DNA from 2 places in the Paenibacillus sp. F411 genome. Region 2 is predicted to be linked to the other one. Evidence: predicted binding sites of a transcription regulator. Region 2 holds the regulator's gene; the other holds the start of a gene.

Region 1 (5,068 bases), on a different contig from region 2:
CAACGGTGTGGAATGGTACGAGCCGCTGCAGGCCTGGAGCAGGCAGCAGAGCAACGGCTACAGGAACAATGATCCTATTCTGCGGAGAGCCTTGTCTCTTCTGAACATCGAGGTATAGGTCAAGAGGCTGCTGCTTTCTTCCAGACCGGAAGATAGCAAAGCGGCAGAGCGAGCAGGGAGCAGACCACGTTGAAGATCGTCTGGGCATGGGCAATCTGCCCCGCCGGGTCGCCTGCAAGCTGACCGGAGACCTGTGTCAGCAGCGGCAGCAAGGGAGCGAACAATATAACGCCCCCGATATTTAAGGCAAGATGGGAGCCGGCAACGAACCTGCCGGCCGGAGTGCTTCCTGCTGCAGCTAGGATCGCGGTCACGCAGGTGCCGACATTAGAGCCGAGCACCATGGCGACACCAAGCTCAGGCGGCAATGCCCCGCTGAGGCAAAGGCTCATGGTCATAGCCACAACGGCGGCGCTGCTATGCATCAGTGCAGTCAGCATGGCGCCGGCCAGAATCCCCCAGCCGCTGCTTCGCTCTGCCTGCTCCAGAAACCAGGCGAAGACGCCCATCTCCTGAAGCGGCTTGCCGATGGACTGCATAACCGTAATGCCAAGCAGTACCATGGCGAAGCCGGCAACGGCCAGGCACAGAAATTGCAGCTGCTCCAGGCGACCGAGCCAGGGAGAAGAGCTGCGTGATAGAACCATCTCGTTCCAGATGATGCTTCCTGCCCAAATGAGCAGGGAGATCAGAAGCAGGGGGAAGGCAGCCGCACCGATGTTCAGGCTGATCAGCTCTGTGGTCAGCGTTGTGCCGATGTTCGTGCCGAGAATGATGCCGAGAATGCCGGCCTGACCAAGCAGGCCGGCATTGGCGAAGCCAATCGTAATCACGGTGACAGCGGTGCTGCTTTGCAGCAAAGCCGTCAGCCCGGCGCTGGTCAGCATGCCTTTGAGCGGCGTGGCTGCGGCATAATGGAGCCACTGGTGAAGGCGCGGGCCGGTCCAGCGCTGCAAGGCGGCCTCCATCACCTTCATGCCGAACAAGAACAGCGCGAGCCCATACAGCATGGGAAACCACAGGGAATGAAGCAACAGAGAGCTCTCCTTTTTTATAGAGTAAGTACTGAGAATATATGAACAATGGCGGGGAGACATGCAGGGTTTGTCCGGTGCGGTCTTCTAGCTCAAGGAATGACTATGAATTCAGGAAATCAGGGAGTGAATCAAGCATGCCAAGCGTGATCTTGGATCGTAATCGAAAAAAAAGGCTGGAGCAGGGACATCCGTGGATATTCAAAAGTGAGATTGCCTCGGTAGAAGGGTCTCCGTCCGCCGGTGACGTCGTACAGGTGCTGAACCACCAGGGACGATTCCTGGGTAGCGGGTATTACAACCCGAGCTCGCAAATTACCGTACGCCTCTTGTCCTACCAGCCGCTGGAGGCTATGGACAAGGAGTTTTTCATTTCCCGCTTTCAGGACTGTCTGAAGCATCGGGAGCGCTTCCTGAAGGGAGATCATGCGTACCGCTTGGTGTATGGAGAGGCGGATTATCTGCCGGGTCTTATTGTGGACCGTTTTGATCAGGTGCTGGTGGTACAGCTGCTGACACTCGGAATGGATCGCTGCCGGGAAGCCATTACAGAGGCACTGATCGAGGTTATGCAGCCAAAGGGCATCTATGAGCGCAGCGATGTATCCGTGCGGGAGCTGGAGGGGCTGGAGCAGCGTAAGGGCGCATTGTACGGGGAATGTCCGCGTTATGTCACCGTCCTGGAGAACGGACTTCAGATCAAGGTCGACATTGAGGAAGGTCAGAAGACGGGATATTTCTTTGATCAGCGTGAGAACCGGGCTTCGATCGCACCGCTGATGACAGGCTGGGGAGAGCGGAGCGGCATTCAGCTTCAGAGTCGAGACATAGATGGACAAGAGACGCTGGTGCCCGTAAACAGAAGTGGAAAAGAAGTGACGTTTCCGTATTGGGACGGAGCAACGGTGCTGGAGTGCTTCTCACATACCGGGAGCTTCACGCTGAATGCTTGTCAGTACGGGGCCAAGAAGGTGACCTGCCTTGATATTTCCGAGCATGCCATCCAGAGCGCCCGTGAAAATGTAGAGTTGAACGGCTTTGAGGACCGCGTGGAATTCGTCGTGGATGATGCCTTTCAATACTTGCGTAATCAGGTAAAGGGGAGCGAGGAACGCCATGAGCGGGCTGCAAAAGGAAGCAAGGTGGATACCTCGAAGCCGCTGACGGCCGGGGGAGGACGAACGTGGGATGTGGTCATTCTGGACCCGCCTGCATTCGCCAAGACGCGCGGAGCGGTTAAAGGGGCCTGCCGCGGCTATAAGGATATCAATCTTCACGGGATGAAGCTGGTGAACGAGGGAGGCTATCTGGTGACGGCAAGCTGCTCCTATCATATGAAGCCGGAGCTGTTTCTGGAGACGATCCACGAAGCCGCGCAGGATGCGGGCAAGCAGCTGCGTCTGGTGGAATGGCGCGCCGCCGGCAAGGACCACCCGCAAATTCTCGGCGTGGAGGAAGGGCATTACCTGAAATTTGCCGTCTTTGAGGTTCGCAGCAAGTAGTCTCGCTGTCACGTATAATTGCTCAGCAATTTCAATGCATAGATAAGACCTGCGTTCAGGCCGGTAGGGAGCAGTCCCTTCCGGCTTTTTGGGCTTCCTTGCGATACTGTTATGCATACGGTCCCCCTAGACTTCCTATCATTTCAAAGCTGCCAGTGTTATCCAAACACATGTTCTTGATAGAGGCATGTATGCTATAATGATAGACAGTATTTTACGAGGAAAACAGACAGTATAGAATGGGAGGCTTGCCTGTGTCAGTTCGTTTTTTGATCGGCCGTTCCGGGAGCGGCAAGAGCACCCGGATGAGAGAGGAAATAGCCAGCCGCCTTGCTGAAGCTCCGCAGGGCAACCCCTTGATTCTGCTCGTGCCCGAGCAGGGCTCATTTGATGCAGAGCATGCGCTCGTGACTGCTCCGGGCGTTCGGGGCTCGCTTCGGGCGCAGGTGCTCAGCTTCCGCCGCCTGGCGTATCGGGTCATGCAGGAAACTGGCGGAGCGGCGAAAGTGGTGATCGGTGAAGAGGGCAAACGCATGCTCTTGTACAAAATTATTCAAAGGCGCAAGGATGAGCTCAACCTGTTCGGCGCCTCCGGGGAGCAGCTCGGCTTTGTTGGCAAGCTCAGCCAGCTGTATACCGAGATGAAGCGCTACTGCGTAGATGCCTCCTGTGTGCAGGAGCAGCTGGAGCAGATGGCGTCCACAAGTACCAGCCCGCCGCTGCTAAGGCGCAAGCTGGAGGATATTTTGGCGGTGTATCGGGATTTCGAGCAAGAGATGGCTCCGCTGTACAAGGACGATGAGGATACGCTGGCTGCACTTGCAGACTGTGTCCGGGAATCCTCCTATATCCGGGACGCGGACCTGTGGATTGACGGCTTTAACGGATTTACTCCCCAGGAATATATTGTACTGCGGGAGCTGATGAACCATGCCCGCTCGGTGACCATCGCCTTGACGCTGGACAAGCCTTACCCGGAAGGAATGACTCCTCATGAGCTGGATCTGTTTCATCCCACGGCGGTAACGTACAGCAAGCTGCGGGGAGCGGCGGGCGAGGCAGGGCTGGACGTGGAGCATACGGTGCTGGACGCAGAGCAGCTCCCCCGCTTCAAGGACAGCCCCGCGCTGGCGCATCTGGAACGGGGCTTTGACCGCAGGCTAAAGTGGAGCGGAAGCAGCCCGCCAGAGGGCATCAAGCTCTATGCTGCGGGGAACCGCCGGGCCGAAGTGGAAGGGGCGCTCCGGGAAATGCTCCGGCTTGCACGGCAAGGTGCCCGCTATCGGGATATGGCTGTTCTGACCCGCAATCCGGGAGATTATCAATTTCTCATCGGTCCCTTGTTCCGTGATTACGGCATTCCTTATTTCCTGGATCAGAAGCGAAATGAGCTGCATCATCCGCTCGTAGAGTTTATCCGTTCCGCGCTGGAGGTTGCGGTGCGGCGATGGCGGTACGAGGATGTGTTCCGCTGCATAAAGACGGATTTGCTGCTGCCTTTGGATGGCAGCCTGTCACGCGAGGATATGGACCGGCTGGAGAATCACGTTCTGGCCAGCGGTATTCATGGCACGCGGTGGACGGACGGAAAGCCGTGGCGAGGCATGCCGAGCCTTTCGCTGGAGGATGAAGGACGGTCGCGCCGGGAGGAAGGTCTGCAGCTCATTGAGCAGTGCCGATTGGCCGTTACCGTTCCGCTGCAAGCTTTTGACAAGAGGCTGAAGCAGGGCGCCACCGCGAAGGACAAATGTACAGCGGTATTCCGCCTGCTGGAGGAGGCCATGATTCCCGAGAAGCTGGAGCTGATGAGCCGCGCCGCACTGAATGAGGGAAGGCCGGAAGCTGCCCGGGAGCATCGCCAGGTATGGAGCGCAGTGCTGGAGGTGCTGGATCAGATTGTGGAGATGATGGGGGGCGAAAGATTTAGCGCCGAGGCCTTTGCCGGCATCCTGGATACCGGTCTGTCGGAGCTGGAGCTGGCCCTCGTGCCGCCGGCTTTAGATCAAGTGCTCGTGGGCACGATGGACCGGACGCGGACCGGAGATGTCAAATATGTGTTTCTGCTGGGTGTGAACGATGGTGTGATCCCGGCGCAGTTCCAGGATGACGGCATTTTGTCCGAGCAGGAGCGGGTGACGCTGGAGGCATCCGGGATGGAGCTTGCACCCAATATTTCACGCCGGCTGCTGGATGAGCGATTTGTTATTTACTCGGCGCTGACAACGGCCAGCCGGCAGCTGTGGATCAGCTATCCATCTGCTGATCAGGAAGGAAAGACCCTGCTGCCATCCGAGCTGATCCGGCATATCAAGGGCATGTTCCCATTAAAGGAGGCCGTGCTGCCGTTAAGACCGCATGGCGGAATGTCATCGCAGGAGCAGTCCGGCTTCGTAGCAGGAGAGATGCGATCTCTTGCCTTCCTGACCGCACGGCTGCGGGACTGGAAACACGGGGAGCCGCTCCCGCCGCTCT
Region 2 (5,068 bases):
GACACCAGTTGTATTGTAAGGCGGTCAGGTAAGTAGGAATTATTGACTCATTCTCAAATTGCAGATGATCGATACGCCCGTCCACCATTTGTTTTTTAGCGCTGGCATGCTTTCCTCGTGAAACGGAGCTTTTTTAGGGATCGGCTTTTGCCATCTTGTAGGTCGTTTTCGCAGAATTGAAGCCCAGCGTGACAGTAGTTTAGACACCTTTTTCCGCATTGTGTTCTCATCAAATTGGATGGTTGTTAGTTTAACGAAACCTCTGCGACTTGGCGTATCTGTTCATCCTTGTGCATCAAAGTAAGGCACGGGAAACAGTGTGAATTTGGGACATTACATAATGTCTTCCTTAATATGATGTGCAATCATAGGATAGAAGAATACAAATAGAAAAATTGTTTTCTAGGAGGAGAGATGATGAGAAAGTTACGTGTTTTGCTTATATTAATTACGACGCTATTATTCATTATGGGTTGTAAGGGGGAGGTTGAAGTTACGAAGGATACTCATGAAGTTAATAAACCTGTACCAGATAACAATGCATTATCAAATCAAGTGATAACGTATGAAAATTTTGACAAACTATTTTTTGATTCTGCTAAAACTTTAAAAATTGAAGGATTTGACTTAAAAAACGGAACTTTTGAAGAGGAGTTAGTAATAGTCGATAAGGATTTATCGTTTAACACACGAGAGATTTTATCTTTGGAAGGAAAGATAGAAAATAACACACCAATACGAACAACTCAAAGAATGCTAATTTTTGAAGATGAAGATACCACTAAGCAAGTAATTATAAAGTTTGCCTACACTAAAAATTTTATAGGAAACGACATTATTGAATATAGTAAAACTAAAGGTCTATCTGACATTGATCAGAACCTATCTCAAAAAACAGATATTTTAACTTTTAGCTATAAAAACTTGATAATTATTGTCCACCAGAATGCAGAGGCTAAAATAGATAGCGAAATAACAAAAAAAGCTACAAGAGCCATTCAGTCTTATCTAAAGAATTTCTAAACTCCAAAATTTATGTTTTATAATTTTATGATACAGTGGCAGCTTTTTTATATCGGAAGCAACAACAAAAAAGATAACCCTGCACAAAGTACAGAGGTCATCTTCTCTTAATTAGATGGTGAATATTCCTAATGAATATCTCTAAAAATGCCTACTACTTTACCTAAAATCGACACATGATTCAAGCGAAGCGGCTCGTACGCCGAGTTCTCTGGCTGAAGACGGATATGATCCTTTTCCTTATAGAAGGTCTTGACTGTAGCTTCGTCCTCTTCGGTCATGGCGACGACAATATCTCCATTGTCCGCGGTCTGCTGCTGTCTTACGATCACGTAATCTCCATTGATGATTCCGGCCTCAACCATACTGTCGCCAGCGACGGAAAGCATGAAAATCTTGTCATCGCCAACAAAATGCTGAGGCAGCGGGAAGTAATCTTCAATATTCTCCGTAGCGGTGATCGGAACGCCGGCGGTAACCTTACCGACTACAGGCACTCTGGAAATCGTATGCGTGAAAAGATTGCTGCTCTCTGACTCTTCCTGGCCCAGCAGTTCAATCGCTCTAGGCTTAGTAGGGTCTCGGCGAATCAGGCCCTTCTTCTCCAGACGGTCTAAATGACCGTGTACCGTAGAGCTGGAGGCCAGTCCGACGGCTTCGCCAATCTCACGAACTGAAGGCGGATACCCTTTACTGCGTACTTCTGTACGGATAAATTCCAATATGGCCAATTGGCGGCTGGATATCTTCGACATTCCTTATCAACCCCATTTATGTAACGTTTGGTAAAAGTATAACATAGAACTACCGTTCGTACAAACATTAGTTCTAAATAATTTTTCTCGGAACAATTGTTCGTAAAAAACGCTTGAAACAAACAAGTGTTCTTGTTATAGTAGATTCAAACAGAACATTTGTTTGGGAGATGATCGACATGCTGAAATATAGTACTTATCGGAGTATTTATGACCACCCGGCGCAGCCGCAAGCTAGTGCACAGGGGAGGAAGTCCTTATCTCAAGCTTTGAATTACATAATGTCTTTAAACCGCAACAAGCTGTTAGGCATTCTGTTCGTGTTCTTTCTGGGCTTTAGCAGCGCATTGACTGTATTTGCAAACGGGGAAGAGGAACCTGCTGAGGTGAGGGAGATCGTTGTGCAGTCAGGTGACACCTTATGGAGCATTGCAGCTAGTCACAAGCCGGATTCCATGGACATCCGTGACTATATTCATACCATTGCGAAGTTTAACGGACTGAATAGCCATGATATTAAATTCGGAGAGGTTCTGAGTTTACCCCTCTACTAAACTGTCATAGGAAATAGGCTTATCTTATACTCATTCCCCTTGATCTGCATTATTTAAAATGACGTATCTGTTTCTTCACAGATGATGATATAATATATCTGACTCTTTCATAATAAAGAGCTTGGTCAAGGCCGCTTTCTTGACAAGCTCTTTTTCTCATGTCACAGTTAGAAATGAACATATAAGTGGAGGTATTCAGATGGACATTGATGCATTGGTGGAGCGTATTAACGTTCTCGCGAGAAAGAATAAGACGGAGGGGTTAACGGAGCAGGAGCAGCAGGAGCGTGCTGAGCTTCGTGAAATCTATCTCAATAATATAAGAAGAAATTTCCGGCAGCAGCTGGATTCCATTGAATTTGTTGATGAAGAGCCCGGTAAAGGGAAAGGCTTAAAGCATTAAGTCTGCTTTTTAAATAAACATGAATAAAGGGGTAAGGACATGTCTCGTTCATGGGAAAGAAAAGTAAGCAAGAACCTGGCCCAGGTCAATAAACAGCGTAAGAAGCAGGGCCAGACCTCTATTGGCGGTAACGGTACAGCGGCTGATGGACACATTTTTAAGGGTCGTAAATATGTACTGCCGATTGTGCTTCTGGCCCTGGCAGGTCTGTACGCTTTGTTGGGCAGAGCTACAGCGAGCGCGGCTGGAGCAAGCGACGTTCTGAACTGGGTAGGAGTTAGTCTGTATGTGCTGCTTGCGATCATGATTTTTTTGAGAAAGCCGTTCTTGAAGGTTGGCCGAAATACGCTGTCAACGTTCAAATTCAATCGCGAACGGAAGCTATCACCTTCCGAAATTAGCAAGATTCGGCTTTTGAACGGCTCTGTCGTTATTGAGACGTCAGCAAAGGGCGGCAATTGGGTGTTTTCCCGTCTGATTAACCGATATGATACGGATGCTATGGGGAAAAGGCTGGAGGAATTCGCCAGCATGCACCAAATTGCGGTGGAGCGGAAGTAACCGACAAATTACAGAAGATTGAAGGGGAGAGGGACATGTCTACTGCTGCTGTGTTGTTTGATTTGGATGATACCCTGCTATGGGATGAGCGAAGTGTAGAAGAGGCCTTTACAGCTACCTGCAAAGCGGCTGCCGACGCTGTCTCCATTAATGCCGGGGAGCTGCTTGCAGCTGTTCGTGAAGAAGCTCGTAAGCTTTATGAAACCTATGATACATTTGCTTTTACTCAAATGATCGGCATTAATCCTTACGAAGGCTTGTGGGCGAACTTCACGGCAGGGGAACAGCCAGAGTTTCGCCGGCTGCAGGAGCTGGCGCCAGGCTACCGCAAATCGTCCTGGGACAAGGCACTGAACAGGCTCGGAGTGCAGAATGAGGAGCTGGCCGCTGCACTGGCGGAACAGTTCGCCGCGGAACGAAGAAAGCGCCCTTACGTGTACGCAGAAACGTTTGAAGTGTTGAAGTCGCTGCAAGGTAAGGTCAAGCTGCTGCTGCTGACGAACGGCAGTCCGGATTTGCAGCAAGAGAAGCTGGATGGAGTGCCTGATCTGGCTCCGTACTTTGATCACATTGTAATCTCAGGCAGCTTCGGTAAGGGTAAACCTGATCCTTCCATTTTCCTGCATGCGCTCAGCATGCTGGAGGTCGATCCACAGCGGGCTGTAATGGTAGGGGATAAGCTGACAACTGACATTAAGGGCGGTAATGCGGCCGGACTGACAACCGTCTGGATTAATCGAACCGACCGTCCTAAAGATCCTGCAATCCTTCCGAATTACGAAATTCAGGATTTGAAGGAGCTGCACCCCATCTTAAATGAGCTGCAGCTTACATAAACAATCCTTATATGCTGCGCTATTGAAGTCCCGAATATGATTCGGGGCTTTTTAGCGTTCCCTTTTTACTTCGTGCCTCTAAAGCTGTGTTTCACATTCTCTCATTCAGGTAATTATACAGGTAGACCATGATGACCATGATGACCATGAGATCTAAACCTAGAGAGGAGAATTCACGATGAAGACAGCAGTGTTTGGAGCAAACGGACAAATTGGAAGAATCTTCACAGACCTCTGGATTCGAGAGCAGCATGGTGAGGTAAGAGCTTTGATACGAAGCAGTGATCAGGCAGGGTATTTTGAAGAACTCGGTGCAGATCCTGTGCTGCTTAATCTGGAGGATGATGTCAACACACTGGCGAAGGCGCTTGAAGGCTGTGAAGCAGTTGTTTTTGCTGCAGGCTCTGGAGGGGATACCGGGGCAGATATGACGCTGCTGATCGACCTCGACGGGGCGGTGAAAGCCTCCGAGGCAGCCATGAAAGCAGGCATTGACCGGTTTGTGCTGGTGAGTGCTATGGGTGCAGGTGAACGGGAGCGCTGGAGCGACAGCATCAAGCCATATTATGTGGCCAAGCACTATGCCGATCAGGCCGTTGAATCCAGCGGACTTTCTTATACGATATTGCGTCCAGGTGCGCTAACCAATGACGAGGGCAGCGGAAACATTGAAGCGGGGACAAGTCTTGAGCCTGGAAGCATTCCAAGAGCAGATGTTGCTGCTGCCATTGTGACTGCATTATTAGAGCCTAACACACAGGGCAAATTGTTTGAGCTGATTGAGGGCAGTACACCAATCTCAGAAGCTTTATCAAAGCTCTGATTGAATACAGCAAATGAAGAATGCCTGGAGACACTTTCCTCAATTGAAGGTGGTCTCCAGGTCTTTTTATAACTCCGGCGGGTTGAATCGTCACATAATTGTAAGTCTTCCGC

Evidence for each region. The regulator LexA, encoded in region 2, represses DNA repair genes until DNA is damaged. The targets are predictions, from matches to a motif close to CGAACATATGTTCG.
Region 1: a site for LexA is predicted at 2,760-2,773, ahead of addB (helicase-exonuclease AddAB subunit AddB). Genes of this name have one in related genera too.

Annotation. Positions count from the first base shown of each region.
Region 1 is NZ_JAGFIP010000003.1:114,206-119,273, reverse strand. It holds gene JJQ72_RS04675 (NUDIX hydrolase) at 1-118, shown strand, start outside; gene JJQ72_RS04670 (Na/Pi cotransporter family protein) at 120-1,094, opposite strand; gene JJQ72_RS04665 (class I SAM-dependent rRNA methyltransferase) at 1,232-2,596, shown strand; gene addB (helicase-exonuclease AddAB subunit AddB) at 2,851-5,068, shown strand, end outside.
Region 2 is NZ_JAGFIP010000002.1:231,386-236,453, reverse strand. It holds gene JJQ72_RS03530 (hypothetical protein) at 415-1,023, shown strand; gene lexA (transcriptional repressor LexA) at 1,152-1,778, opposite strand; gene JJQ72_RS03520 (LysM peptidoglycan-binding domain-containing protein) at 1,958-2,332, shown strand; gene JJQ72_RS03515 (DUF896 domain-containing protein) at 2,532-2,735, shown strand; gene JJQ72_RS03510 (hypothetical protein) at 2,775-3,296, shown strand; gene JJQ72_RS03505 (HAD family hydrolase) at 3,332-4,132, shown strand; gene JJQ72_RS03500 (SDR family oxidoreductase) at 4,311-4,955, shown strand.